DNA from 3 places in the Halomonas pelophila genome. Region 3 is predicted to be linked to each of the others. Evidence: riboswitches for the same ligand, from Rfam matches in the RefSeq annotation. Region 3 holds a riboswitch; each other region holds the start of a gene.
What was found. A riboswitch is a leader RNA that binds a small molecule or an ion and turns the genes downstream of it on or off. The one in region 3 is predicted to bind thiamine pyrophosphate.
Positions count from the first base shown of each region.

Region 1: it holds a riboswitch for thiamine pyrophosphate, as region 3 does, so the genes downstream of both, ABE957_RS04340 (sodium:solute symporter family transporter) here and thiM (hydroxyethylthiazole kinase) in region 3, are expected to answer to the same signal.
Region 2: it holds a riboswitch for thiamine pyrophosphate, as region 3 does, so the genes downstream of both, ABE957_RS04330 (3-oxoacyl-ACP reductase) here and thiM (hydroxyethylthiazole kinase) in region 3, are expected to answer to the same signal.

Region 1 is NZ_JBEGCI010000003.1:190,943-195,282, reverse strand. It holds gene ABE957_RS04360 (nitroreductase family protein) at 1-128, opposite strand, end outside; gene queF (NADPH-dependent 7-cyano-7-deazaguanine reductase QueF) at 257-1,093, opposite strand; gene ABE957_RS04350 (ABC transporter permease) at 1,095-1,868, opposite strand; gene ABE957_RS04345 (ABC transporter ATP-binding protein) at 1,865-2,806, opposite strand; TPP riboswitch at 3,078-3,198, shown strand; gene ABE957_RS04340 (sodium:solute symporter family transporter) at 3,282-4,340, shown strand, end outside.
Region 2 is NZ_JBEGCI010000003.1:185,233-189,572, forward strand. It holds gene ABE957_RS04285 (pyridoxal phosphate-dependent aminotransferase) at 1-342, opposite strand, end outside; gene ylqF (ribosome biogenesis GTPase YlqF) at 414-1,382, opposite strand; gene msrB (peptide-methionine (R)-S-oxide reductase MsrB) at 1,474-1,875, opposite strand; tRNA gene ABE957_RS04300 (tRNA-Glu) at 2,069-2,144, shown strand; tRNA gene ABE957_RS04305 (tRNA-Gly) at 2,169-2,243, shown strand; tRNA gene ABE957_RS04310 (tRNA-Glu) at 2,285-2,360, shown strand; tRNA gene ABE957_RS04315 (tRNA-Gly) at 2,400-2,474, shown strand; tRNA gene ABE957_RS04320 (tRNA-Glu) at 2,567-2,642, shown strand; tRNA gene ABE957_RS04325 (tRNA-Gly) at 2,670-2,744, shown strand; TPP riboswitch at 3,017-3,110, shown strand; gene ABE957_RS04330 (3-oxoacyl-ACP reductase) at 3,144-3,920, shown strand; gene ABE957_RS04335 (LLM class flavin-dependent oxidoreductase) at 3,920-4,340, shown strand, end outside.
Region 3 is NZ_JBEGCI010000001.1:326,997-331,336, reverse strand. It holds gene ABE957_RS01530 (response regulator) at 1-259, shown strand, start outside; gene ABE957_RS01525 (ATP-binding protein) at 256-1,689, shown strand; gene ABE957_RS01520 (hypothetical protein) at 1,759-2,025, shown strand; TPP riboswitch at 2,067-2,167, shown strand; gene thiM (hydroxyethylthiazole kinase) at 2,205-3,011, shown strand; gene thiE (thiamine phosphate synthase) at 3,001-3,615, shown strand; gene ABE957_RS01505 (cytochrome b/b6 domain-containing protein) at 3,724-4,284, opposite strand; gene ABE957_RS01500 (PepSY domain-containing protein) at 4,298-4,340, opposite strand, start outside.

The DNA of each region.
Region 1 (4,340 bases), on a different contig from region 3:
CGCAGCTCCTTGTGGTCCGGCGCGCGCAGAGCCGCCCGGTAGATCGCCTCGAGCTGTTCGGGGCTCGGCGGCGGGCCCATCAGCTTGCCCATGGAACTGCGTTCGTGCAGCAGCGTCAGCGCGTCCATTGAGTCTCTCCCTTGGGTTTTTCAGACGAGAATCTTTCTCGACACTTTATCAGCTGCCCGGGCGACTGTCGTGCCGGGCCGGCCGCCCCCCACCTTCACTGCCGCGCGTCCCTTATTGCCGCGCGCCCTTATTGCCGAGAGAGCCGCAGCGGTTCGGGCGGCCGCTCGCCGGGGGTGGCGCGCCAGGGGCTGATGTCGAGGCCGCCACGGCGCACGTAGCGCGCCAGCACCAGCAGCCGCTCCGGCCGGGCGCGGGCCATCAGGTCGGTGAAGATGTGCTCCACGCAGTGCTCGTGGAAGTCCTGGTGCTGGCGATAGCCGATCAGGTAGCGCAGCAGCCCCTCGCGGTCGAGCTTCGGGCCGCGGTAGCGGATCAGCACGCTGCCCCAGTCGGGCTGGCCGGTGACCGGACAGTTGGACTTGAGCAGGTGGGAGGTGAGCGTCTCCTCGACGATCTCCTCCCCCACCGCCAGGTGCTCGGCGCTGGGCGTGTAATCGGTCACCTCGATGTCCAGGTCGTCCAGGCACTCGCCGGGCAGGCGCTTCACCGCGAGCGCCGCGTCGTCCACGTCGAGCAGCTCGACGGAAACCGGCGCGCCGGCCGCCTGGGCCAGGTCGCGCAGCAAGGTGTCGATCACCGCCTGGCGGCTCTCGAAGCGGGTCTGGTTGAAGCCGTTGAGGTAGAGCTTCCAGGACTTGGACTCGATCAGGTAAGGCGACTCGGCCGGCAGGCGAAAGCGCGCCACGGCGACCAGCGGCTTGCCCCGGGCGTTGAGCCACGAGAGCTCGAAGGCGTGCCACTCGTCCTCGCCGACGAAGGGCAAGGCGCCCTCCTCGATGCCCAGCGGCGCGCGGTTGGCGGCCCGGGGGATGGGATAGAGCAGCCCGGCATCGTAGTGCTCGGGATAGGCGGACTCGCGCCCCAGCGGGGCGTGCTCGAGGGTGTCGGGTCGGTGTTGGGTCATGTCAGCTCCTGATGCCCTTGCCATGCTTCAGCATCCACAGCGCAACGCCATACAGCACGCTGATGAAGGCCAGCACCGCCGCCAGCGCCCAGCCCACGGGGATGTCGGAGACCCCGAGGAAGCCGTAGCGGAAGACGTTGACCATGTAGAGGATGGGATTGAGCATCGAGACGCCCTGCCAGAAGTCCGGCAGCAGCGAGATCGAGTAGAAGACGCCGCCCAGGTAGGTCAGCGGGGTCAGCACGAAGGTCGGCACGATGGAGATGTCGTCGAACTTCTTGCCCAGCAGGGCGTTGATGAAGCCGCCGATGGCGAACAGCGCCGCGGTGAGCACCACCACGAACACCGTGAGCAGCGGATGGGCCACCTCGATGCGGGTGAAGAACAGCGACACGACGGTGACGATCAGCCCCACGCCCAGGCCTCGGACCATGCCGCCGAGCACGAAGCCGCTCAAGATCACCCAGTTGGGCATCGGCGAGACCATCATCTCCTCGATAGAGCGCTGGAACTTGTTGGAGAAGAAGGATGATGCCACGTTCGAGTAGCTGTTGGTGATCACCGCCATCATGATCAGCCCGGGGACGATGAAGTCCATGTAGCTGTAGCCGTCCATCTCGCCGATCCGCGAGCCGATCAGGTTGCCGAAGATGATGAAGTACATCGTCATGGTGATCGACGGCGGCAGCAGGGTCTGCGGCCAGATCCGCGTGAAGCGCTTGATCTCCTTGACCACCAGGGTCCAGAGGGCGATGGCGATCTGCTGGGGGTTCATGGGCGCGCCTCCTTCTGCTGGCCGTCCTCCACCATGGAGACGAACATCTCCTCGAGGCGATTGGCGCGATTGCGCATCGACATCACCTGCATGCCCTGCTCGGTGAGCGACTCGAAGACGTCGTTGAGGCGCTGGCCGCGATGCACCACCACCGCCAGCTGGGCGTCGTCCACGCGATTGATCTCGAAGCCCTCGACCTCCGGGGCCGCCTCCACCGGATGGGCGAGATCGAGCAGGAAGGTCTCGGTATCGAGCTCGGCGAGCAGCTCGCGCACGCTGGTGTCGCGGATGATCTCGCCGTGGTTGATGATGCCCACGCGGCGGCAGAGGCTCTCGGCCTCCTCGAGATAGTGGGTGGTGAGGATGATGGTGACGCCCTCCTCCCGGTTGATGCGGCGCATGTACTCCCACATGCTGCGGCGCAGCTCGATGTCGACGCCGGCGGTGGGCTCGTCGAGGATCAGCAGCTTCGGGCGATGCATCAGCGCGCGGGCGATCATCAGCCGGCGCTTCATGCCGCCGGAGAGCATCCGCGCGCTGCCGTTGCGCTTGTCCCACAGGCTCAGGTCTCGGAGCAGCTCCTCGGCGCGGGGCAGCGCCTCGCGACGCGACATGCCGTAGTAGCCCGCCTGGGCCAGCACGATGTCGATGACCTTCTCGAACTGGCTGAAGTTGAACTCCTGGGGCACCACGCCGAGATGGTACTTGGCCCGGGCGAAGTCGGTGTCGATGTCGATGCCGAAGATCGAGATCTTCCCCGCGGTCTTCTGCACCAGCGAGCAGACTACGCCCAGGGTGGTCGACTTGCCGGCGCCGTTGGGGCCCAGCAGGGCGTAGAAGTCGCCCTGGGCGACGTCGAGGTCGATGCCCTTGAGGGCCTCGAAGCCATTGCCGTAGACCTTGGTCAACCCACGGATGGAAAGAGCCGGTTCGGCCATGAAAGATCCCGTAAAGAAAATGAATGGGATGCCGTGTCGGCACCCGCCAGAAAAAACACGCTCGAGGCGCGACACACGGGGCGCTGAGATGGGGGCGCCGCGGCGCAATTCAAGCCGCCGTTCAAGCCCCAGCTCAAGCAGTGGCCGGGGCCCTGCGCGCCCGGGCGCGACCTTCCCATCTTACGCCACTAGCCAGACAGTTCGCATGCTCATCGTTCATGCGGGCGTCGCGCGCCGTATTGACCCCGTGACGCCGGGGCCCTAGGCTGGAGCGCATTCCTGGGGGAGTCCTTGCGGACTGAGATTCCGGCACCGTGTATCGACGACACGGCCGGTAACCCTTCGAACCTGATCCGGATCATGCCGGCGAAGGGAAGGAAGTGCCATCCGGCCACGCTTCTCACCCAACGCAACTGCGTCCTCTCGTAGCGACGCTCGGCATCGCGCCGGGCCTTTCCATGCTAGGGAGAACGTCATGCTGCCGACCACTCATGCCTTCTGGTGGCTCATCGCCTTCGCGGCGCTGTTTGCCGTGCCGGGCATGCTCTACGCGCGCCGCCACACCGAGAGCCTCGAGGACTTCATCATCGCCCGCAACAGCCAGGGCGCCACCGCCACGGTGCTGACCCTGATGGCCTCGACGCTGGGCACCTGGATCCTGTTCGGCCCCGCCCAGGCGGCCACCTGGGGCGGGCTGGGCGCGATTGCCGGCTATGCGCTGGGCTCGCTGGCGCCACGGCTGGTGATGATTCCGCTGGGGCGGCGCCTGCGCGAGCTCTCGCCGGGCGGCCACTCGCTCACCGAGTTCGTGATGAGCCGCTACGGGCGCCCCATGTACGCCTTCACCCTGGTGATCATGCTGTTTTATCTCTTCATCTCCCTGGCCGCGGGGATCACCGCCATCGCCAAGATGGTCGGGCTGCTGGCGCCGGTGCCGCTCTGGGCGACCAGCTCGGTGGTGATGGCCGCCACCCTGCTCTACACCCTGTACGGTGGCCTGCGCGCCTCGATCTTCACCGACAAGGTGCAGATGGTCGTGATCCTGCCGCTGCTCGCCGTGCTGCTGATCGTCGGCTGGCAGGCCGCCGGCGGCCTCAAACCCACCCTCGCCGGCCTCGAGGCGACGGCGCCGCGGCTGCTGGACATCACCGACCTGGGCGGGCTCAAAGCTGGCCTCACCTTCTTTTTGGCCGTGATGCTGACCGGGCTCTTCTATCAGGGCAACTGGCAACGGGTCTACGCCGCCCAGAGCAACCGCGCCGTGGCCCTGGGCTTCCTGCTCGGGGGCCTTCTGAGCGCGCCGATGATCTTCGTGATGGGCCTGTTCGGCCTGGCGTTCGTGGGACTGGGGCTGCCCGGCGACGGTTCGGTGGCGCTGTTCAGCGTGCTGCTCGCCGACATTCCCGCCTGGTTCGCGGTGGGGCTGATCTTCCTCGGCCTGGCGCTGGTCATGAGCAGCGCCGACACCACCCTGAGCGCCGCCTCGAGCATGATCGCCGTCGACGGCGGGCGCCTGCTGCCCGGCGCCAGCGAC
Region 2 (4,340 bases), on a different contig from region 3:
CAGCGCCATCACGATCAGCTCCGAGACGCCATTGCCGATGTAGATGTCCTCGATGCCGACGCCGGGGATCTCCTTGCGCTGACACTCCTGCATGATCGCCTTGCGCGCCGAGTAGAGCCCCTTGGAATCGCAGTAGCCCTGGGCGGTAGGCAGGTTGCGCATCACGTCCTGGAGGATCTCCTCCGGTGCCTCGAAGCCGAACGGCGCGGGGTTGCCGATGTTCAGCTTGAGGATGCGCTGGCCTTCTTCTTCCAGCCGCTTGGCGTGCTCGAGCACCGGACCGCGAATGTCGTAGCAGACGTTCTCGAGCTTGTGCGATTTCCTGATCGGGGGGGTATCCATGGGCGCTGAATCCAGTGATGTCCGTGTGCCGCCTCTGGTGGGCGGTCGTTGTTCGTCGGCGTCGCCTGCGATTATGCGGGTTCGGCGTCGTCGCCACCATCCTCGCGGGGCGCTTCCTCCGGTTCCGGCGCGACCGGGATGTCCGCCGGGGTCTCCAGGGTAAGGCGACCGAGCTTGCCGTCGCGCAGCTCGTGGAGCAGCACCTCCGCGCCCCGATGCAGGTCGACCTCGCCGCCGGTGCGCAGGCCGCCGCGCTTGGAGGCGATCTCGCTGAGGATGGCGTGGCCGTCGTAGCCTGACAGGGCTAGCAGGTCGACCCGCACGGGGCCGTCGGCATCCACCTGGTCGGCGTCGGGGTGCGCCGTGTACGCCGGCAGCGACTTGAGCTTGTAGCGTGCGCTGAGCGCCTCGGGATAACGCCGGGCCAGCTCGGCGGCGGCGACCACGGCCACGTCGACGTAGTCGATGGCGGTGTCGCGGATGGCGCCGCTGGCGGCCAGGCGGTGGGCGCTGGCCTGGTCCTCGATCTTCGGCCACAGCACCCCGGGGGTGTCGGTCAGCGCCACGCGGCCGCCGATGCGCACCTTCTGCTGGCGCTTGGTGACGGCGGGCTCGTTGCCGGTCTTGGCGATCGTGCGTCCGGCCAGGCCGTTGATCAGGGTCGACTTGCCGACGTTGGGAATGCCCATGACCATCACCCGCACGTCGCGGTCGGCGCGCACCTGGCCGGCCAGCTCGTGGCACAGCTTGGGGATGCGCTTGAGCTCGCGGGCCTGGGTGGTGGTCACCGCCAGGGCCCGGGTGTCGGCCTGGGCGTCGAAGAAGGCCGTCCACTCCCGGGTGCGCTCAGGGTCGGCCAGATCGGCCCGCGAGAGGATCTTGAGCACCGGCTTGTGGCGCGCCAGCTCGGCGAGCATGGGGTTAGCGCTGGAGTAGGGCAGACGGGCATCGAGCACCTCGATCACCACGTCGATCTCCGGCAGCGCCTCGAGGATCTGCCGGCGCGCCTTGTTCATGTGTCCCGGAAACCAGCCGAGCATCGAGCCTCTCCTGCATGAGCGTGAATAAAAACGGCCGTCATCATAGCAGATGGACGGCCGTCTCCGGGCAGGACAGTCGCGGGGCTCGCGGCTACTCGCCGGCGTGGAACTCGATCGCCACCGAGTTGATGCAGTAGCGAAGTCCGGTGGTCTCCCGCGGGCCGTCGGGGAAGACGTGGCCGAGGTGGGCATCGCAGCGTGCGCAGGTCACCTCGGTGCGCTGCATGCCGTGACTGGTGTCGGTCTGCTCCGCGACGCACTTCGGCGTGAAGGGGCGATCAAAGCTCGGCCAGCCGCAGCCGGCATTGAACTTGTGCTCGTTCTCGAACAGCGGCGCATTGCAGCAGACGCAGTGATAGATGCCGTGTTCATCACTCACGTGGTATTTCCCGCTGAAGGCCGGTTCCGTGCCCTTCTCGCGGGTGACGCGGTACTGCTCGGGCGTCAGCTGCTCACGCCATTCGGCGTCGCTCTTCTCGATCTTGCTGCGCATGGACTCTCTCCTCATTGCGTCGTTGAGCCGGCGGCGGGCTCGGCGTCTCGCCCTCATTCTGACATCTTGCCGGGTGGGGGTTTCCAGTGGCGGCCCCTGGCAGGTCACGCGGTATCAACGAGCGGCGAGAGGTGCTTGACAGCTTTCGGGGTCGTCGGTAATATTCGCCGCACCTCGACGAGCGAGCCAATGCGTCCCATTCGTCTAGTGGTCCAGGACACCGCCCTTTCACGGCGGTAACAGGGGTTCGAACCCCCTATGGGACGCCACTCGATTCGTTCAGGTACCGGAGTGCGGGAATAGCTCAGTGGTAGAGCATCGCCTTGCCAAGGCGAGGGTCGCGAGTTCGAATCTCGTTTCCCGCTCCATCTTCCTTTCGAGGAAGGTAGTAGTTTGAAGGTAAAATTGCGTCCCATTCGTCTAGTGGTCCAGGACACCGCCCTTTCACGGCGGTAACAGGGGTTCGAACCCCCTATGGGACGCCACCTTCAGCAGCCGGTAGCAACACAGTGCGAGAAGACCAAGCGGGAATAGCTCAGTGGTAGAGCATCGCCTTGCCAAGGCGAGGGTCGCGAGTTCGAATCTCGTTTCCCGCTCCATTCTTCCTTCGGGTTGATTGGATATGAGTAGGGCCTGCGAGGGTCGCGAGCTGGTACGCCAGCCCGGTAGAATCTCGTTTCCCGCTCCATGTGTCCCATTCGTCTAGTGGCCTAGGACACCGCCCTTTCACGGCGGTAACAGGGGTTCGAACCCCCTATGGGACGCCACTTCTCACAAGCACGCCCTCCAGATCAGCGGGAATAGCTCAGTGGTAGAGCATCGCCTTGCCAAGGCGAGGGTCGCGAGTTCGAATCTCGTTTCCCGCTCCAATCTTGTAAGAAACCCATATCGACAAGCCAAGGCTCGGGTCACGATCCGGAGTGCCGGCCCAGTCGAATCTCGTTTCCCGCTCCAATCTTCTATATGGTCAATATCGACACGCCAAGGCTCGGATCACGATCCGGAGTGCCGGCCCAGTCGAATCTCGTTTCCCGCTCCAGTTTCTAAAAGACCTCCAGTATCCCTCCGGTCAGGCCAAGGCTCACGTCACGAGCTGGAACGCCAGCCCGGCTGTTGCTGCTTGCCTGAATGCGCTATGGTGGCCCGAGACACGGGGTGCGGCAGTGGCCGCTGAGATGATACCCGTCGAACCTGATCCAGTTCACACTGGCGAAGGGATGTCGGCCGGCTCCAGCGCGGCGCCCTCCGCCGCGCAACAAGGAGTCCTCATGGCTGTTTCCTCCCTCCCGCTCGACCAGCAGGTCGTGCTCGTGACCGGCGGCGCTCGCGGTCTTGGCGCCCACCTGACCCGTGCCTTCCTCGACCAGGGCGCCCGCGTGGTGGTCAACTACTACCAGAGCCGCGAGGCCGCCGAGGCGCTGGTGAAGGAGGCGCCGCAGCGGGTCCTGGCCGTTCAGGCCGACGTGCGTGAGGCCGAGGCGGTCAAGGCGCTGTTCGAGCAGGCGCGTGGCCACTTTGGCACTCCGATCACCACCGTGATCAACAACGCCCTGCCCGAGTTCACCTTCAACGGCGACGCGCGTCCCGACGCCGATACGCTCGACTGGGCACGCCTCCAGCAGCAGCTCGAGGGCGTCAACCGCGGCGCGCTGAACACCATCCAGGCGGCGCTTGCCGGCATGCGCGAGCAGGGCGGCGGTCGCATCATCAATGTCGGCACCAACCTCTTCCAGAACCCCGTCGTGCCCTATCACGACTACACCGCCGGCAAGGCCGCACTGCTCTCGCTGACCCGCACCCTCTCCAACGACCTGGGGCCTGACAACATCACCGTGAACATGATCTCCGGCGGGCTGCTGCGCACCACCGATGCGTCCAGCGCGACCCCGGAGGCGGTCTTCGACCTGATCGCGCAGAACACCCCGCTGCGCCGGGTGACCACACCCGAGGAGTTCGCCGACGCGGCGCTGTTCTTCGCCTCGCCCTGGGCGAGGGCGGTCACCGGCCAGAACCTGATCGTCGACGGCGGACTGGTGAAAGGGTGATGAAACCGCGCAACCCCGACGAGAGCCTGCACCTCAACCTGTTCGTGATGGGCTGCGGCCACCATCGCGCGGCGTGGCGGCATCCCGACTCCTGCGCCGAGCGACTCGGCGACATCGCCTACTACGAGTCCCTGGCCCGCACCGCCGAGCGCGGCAAGCTGGATGCGGTGTTCTTCGCCGACGGCATGAGTGCCGGCAGTGTGGAGGACGGCTTCAACTGGCATCTCGAGCCGCTGACCGCGCTCTCCGCCATGAGCCGGGCCACCCGGCGGGTCGGGCTGATCAGCACGCTCTCGAGCACCTTCTACACCCCCTTCCACGCCGCCAGGCTGGTGGGCTCGCTGGATCACATCTCCGGCGGGCGCGTGGGCTGGAACGTGGTGACCTCGATGTTCGACAGCGAGGCGCGCAACCACGGCT
Region 3 (4,340 bases):
GGCCACCCACAGCGTCAGCTACCGGGAGACGCCCGTGGCGCTGTCGCGGCGTGAGTTCGCCCTGCTGCAGGAGTTCCTCAGCCATCCGGGCCGGGTCTTCACCCGCGACACCCTGACCCGGCTGGTCTACGGCTGGGACGAGGAGGTGGAGAGCAACGCCATCGAGGTGCACGTCCACCACCTGCGCCGCAAGCTCTTTCCCGAGCTGATCCGTACCGTGCGCGGCATCGGCTACGTGATGGACAAGTCCCCCTCATGACCTCGATTCGCCGCCGCACCCTGGGCGTGGTGCTGCTGGTATTCGGCCTGAGCATGCTGGTGATCGGGCTGACCAGCTACCGCGACGCCGCCCACGAGGTGGAGGAACTCTTCGATGCGCGGCTTGCCCAGAACGCCCGGCTGCTGGAGGGGCTGGTGGGTGCACCGCTCCCCGAGGATCAGCGCCAGGCGCTGCTGGACAGCATCGGCACGGCCCTGCAGCGCGGCGACGAGGCCCAGGGGGCGGTGGTGCGTCACCCCTACGAGAGCAAGCTGATCTTCCAGGCCTGGCACGACGAGACCCTGCTGCTGCGCTCCGCCGAGGCCCCCGAGGCCCCGCTCACTCCGCTGCGCAACGGCTTCGGCAACGCGCGCCTCGATGACTACGAGTGGCGGGTCTTCGCCCTGGACGCCCCGGGCAGCCCGCGGCGGGTGCTGGTGGCGGAGCGCGAGGACGTGCGCGGCGAGCTGGTCACCGCCATCGCCCTGCGCACTCTGATGCCGGACCTGCTGGGGCTGCCGGTGCTGAGCCTGCTGCTGTGGTGGGCCATCGGCTGGGGCCTGCGGCCGCTGTCGCAGCTGGCCGCGCAGATCCGCAGCCGCGACCCCCAGAACCTGCAGCCGCTGGTCATGCAGCGGCTGCCCCGTGAACTGGAGACCATCGCCGGCGCCCTCAACCGGCTGCTCAAGCGGATTCGCGCCCTGCGTGCCCGGGAGCAGCGCTTCATCGCCGACGCCGCCCACGAGCTGCGCACGCCGCTGGCCGTGCTCGACCTCCACGCCCAGAATGCCCTGGCCGCCGACGATCCCGAGGACCGCCGCGAGGCGCTCGACCAGCTGCGCGGCGGCGTGGCGCGGGTCACGCGGATGGTCTCGCAGCTGCTCACCCTGGCCCGGCTCGAGCCCGAGCAGGAGGGCGACGGCCAGGGGCGCGAGATCGCCCTGCTCCCCGAGGTGCGCGAGGCGCTGGCCAAGCTGATGCCGCTGGCCGTGGAGGGTCGCCAGGAGCTTCAGCTGGAGGCCGAAGAGACGGCGGACTGGCGGCTCGAGGTGGAGCCCGGCACGGTCGACACCCTGCTGCAGAACCTGGTCGGCAACGCCCTGCAGCACTCGCCGGCCGGCGCGCTGATCCGCATCCTGCTCACCGCCGGGCAGGACGCCGTGACGATCACCGTGGAGGACCAGGGACCGGGCATCCCGGCTCAGCAGCGCCAGCAGGTGCTGGCGCGCTTCCACCGCGGCGGCCCCGGCGCCGGGGCCGGCCTGGGGCTCTCTATCGTCGACCGCCTGCTGCAGCGCCATCATGGCCGGCTGCGGCTCGGCGACGCCCCGGGCGGCGGCCTGAGCGTCATGGTCACGCTGCCGAGAACGCCCCGTGCGGCCGACGCGGTGCCGTCACGCGATGGTCATCTCCCCTTAAGCGGTCGTTAAGACGCCCCCCGTAGCGTCAAGGGGGGCTGGAGCAGATGCTCGGCCCGGCCATGACGAGGAGACGCCTGCATGCACACGATCACTCAGGAAAACCTTTCCGCCAGCGCCCGACAGGCTGGCCGGCTGGTCGTCGCGGGCCTGCTGCTGCTGACCCTCGGTGCGCTGCTGGTCGGCTGGGAGCCGGTGGCGGTGCCGCTCGAAGTGGTCGCCCTGGGAGCGACGGGCCTGGTGCTGATGACGCCGGGCATGAGCCGCCAGAATGAGGTCATGGAGGCCCTCTACAGCCTGACCCTGGCCAGCTTGATCACCCTGATCGGCATTCAGCTGCTGGCCTGATGCGCGGCCTTTACAGCCGCGCGGACGACAGGGATAGTGAGGTCTGACGACAGGGGCGCCGCGACGAGCACGCCGCGGCTGAGACGCACCCTCGGAACCTGACCCGGACAATGCCGGCGTAGGGAGTCGTGCAGCGCCGACCTTCCGTCGACCTGCACCTCCCTCGCCGGGGAGGCCCCATGCACCACATCGATCCCGCCACGCACCTGGCCCGGGTGCGCGAGACCCGCCCGCTGGTCCACAACATCACCAACCATGTCGCCATGAACAGCATGGCCAACGTGCTGCTGGCGATCGGCGCTTCGCCGGCCATGGTCCACGCCCGCGAGGAGGCCGCCGAGTTCACCGCCCTGGCCAGCGCCCTGACGATCAACATCGGCACCCTCTCGCCCCACTGGGTCGAGGCCATGGAGGCCGCCGCGCTGGCGGCCGGAGAGACGGGGCGCCCCTGGGTGCTGGACCCGGTGGCGGTGGGCGCCACGCGCTACCGGCGCGAGACCGGCGCGCGGCTGCTGGCGCTCGCGCCGGACGTGATCCGCGGCAACGCCTCGGAGATCATCGCCCTGGCGGGCGGCGCCGGCGGCGGACGCGGCGTGGACAGCACCGACCCCGCCGAGGCGGCCCTCGAGGCCGCCCGCCGCCTGGCAAAGCACACCGGCGGCGTGGTGGCGGTGACCGGCGAGGTGGACCTGGTCACCGACGGCCGGCGCCTCGCCCATGTCGCCGGTGGGCACCCGCTGATGCCCCGGGTCACCACCCTGGGCTGTGCGCTGACCGGCGTGGTGGCGGCCTTCGTGGCCGGCGCCGACGATCCCTTCGAGGCGACGGTGGCGGCGCTGGCCGGCTACGCCGTGGCCGGCGAGCTCGCCGGCGAGGTGGCCCGTGGCCCCGGCAGCTTCGCGGTGGCCTTCCTCGACGCCCTCTATCACCTGGACACCGAGGCCCTCGCCGAGCGGGCCAAACTGGAGGTTGCCGATGCCCCTTGATCTCTCACTCTATCTCGTCACCGACGCCGGACTCTGCGCCGACCATGGCCTGGAGGAGACGGTACTCGCCGCGGTCCGCGGCGGCGTGACCCTGGTCCAGCTGCGCGACAAGCACGCCAGTGACGCCGAGATGATCGACCAGGCCCGCCGCCTCAAGGCGGCGCTCGCGGGCAGCGGCGTGCCGCTGATCATCAACGACCGGCTGGAGGTGGCGCTCGCCGCGGGCGCCGACGGGCTGCACATCGGCCAGGACGACGGCGACGTGGCCAGGGCCCGCGCGGCGCTGGGTCCCCAGGCGATCCTCGGGCTCTCGGTGCAGACCCACGAGCAGCTCGCCCGCCTCGACCCGAGCGCCCTGGACTATCTCGGCCTGGGTCCGGTGTTCGCCACCCCCAGCAAGCACGACCACGCCGAGCCGCAGGGCTTCGACGGCCTGGCCGCCCTGGTGGCGGCGAGCCCGCTGCCCAGCGTGGCCATCGGCGGGCTCAAGGTCGAGCATGCCGAGGCGGTGCGCCAGGCGGGCGCCGACGGCCTGGCGGTGATCTCCGCCATCTGCGGCACCCCGGACCCAGAGGCCGCCGCCCGCGCCTTCCCGCGCCGCTGAACGCTCCAAACGCACCGCGCTCCGCGGATGACCTCCCCGGAGACCCGGCGTAAAAGCGCCCCCGGCCCGAATGGGCCGGGGGCGCTGTGACGAGGAGGCCGGACCGAGTCAGCGCGAGGGCGTCTGCTCGAAAGGCCGGCGGTCGCCGTGCACCATGCCCGCGATGAGGTTGTCGCGGCGCTTGTGGCTCTCCCAGAGCGCGCCGAGCACGTGCAGGGGCACCAGCACGAGAATCGCATTGCTCATCAGCTCATGGACCTCCTCGACCCATGCCACCCCCCAGAAGCGATCGGTCTCCTCCATCATATAGCCGGTCGCTCCGAGCCCCAGCAGCAGGGCCAGCAGCGTCAGCATCATCACCGCCCCCAGCGGGGTATGGGTGATGCCGGGGGTCGACCGGGCAGCTCCGACGGCGGGACGCAGCGACGCGCGAAGGCGCCCGGGGGTCGGCCAGAAACTCGTCCAGCGGGCCGACCAGGGGCCGACGAAGCCCCAGAGAATCCTCACGCCGATCAGCGCCACCACACCGTAGCCGATCCACTGGTGCCAGCGCTCGCCCTCCTCGGTGACGAACGCGTTGGCGGCGACGCCCGCCACCAGCGACCCGTGCACGAGTCGCACCAGCGGATCCCAGACGCGGACTCGTCGGCGGCTCGTCTCGTTGCTCATGACGCGGCCTCCTTCAGTCGATCTCCTGCTTGACGATGCTGCCGTCGACCGGATTG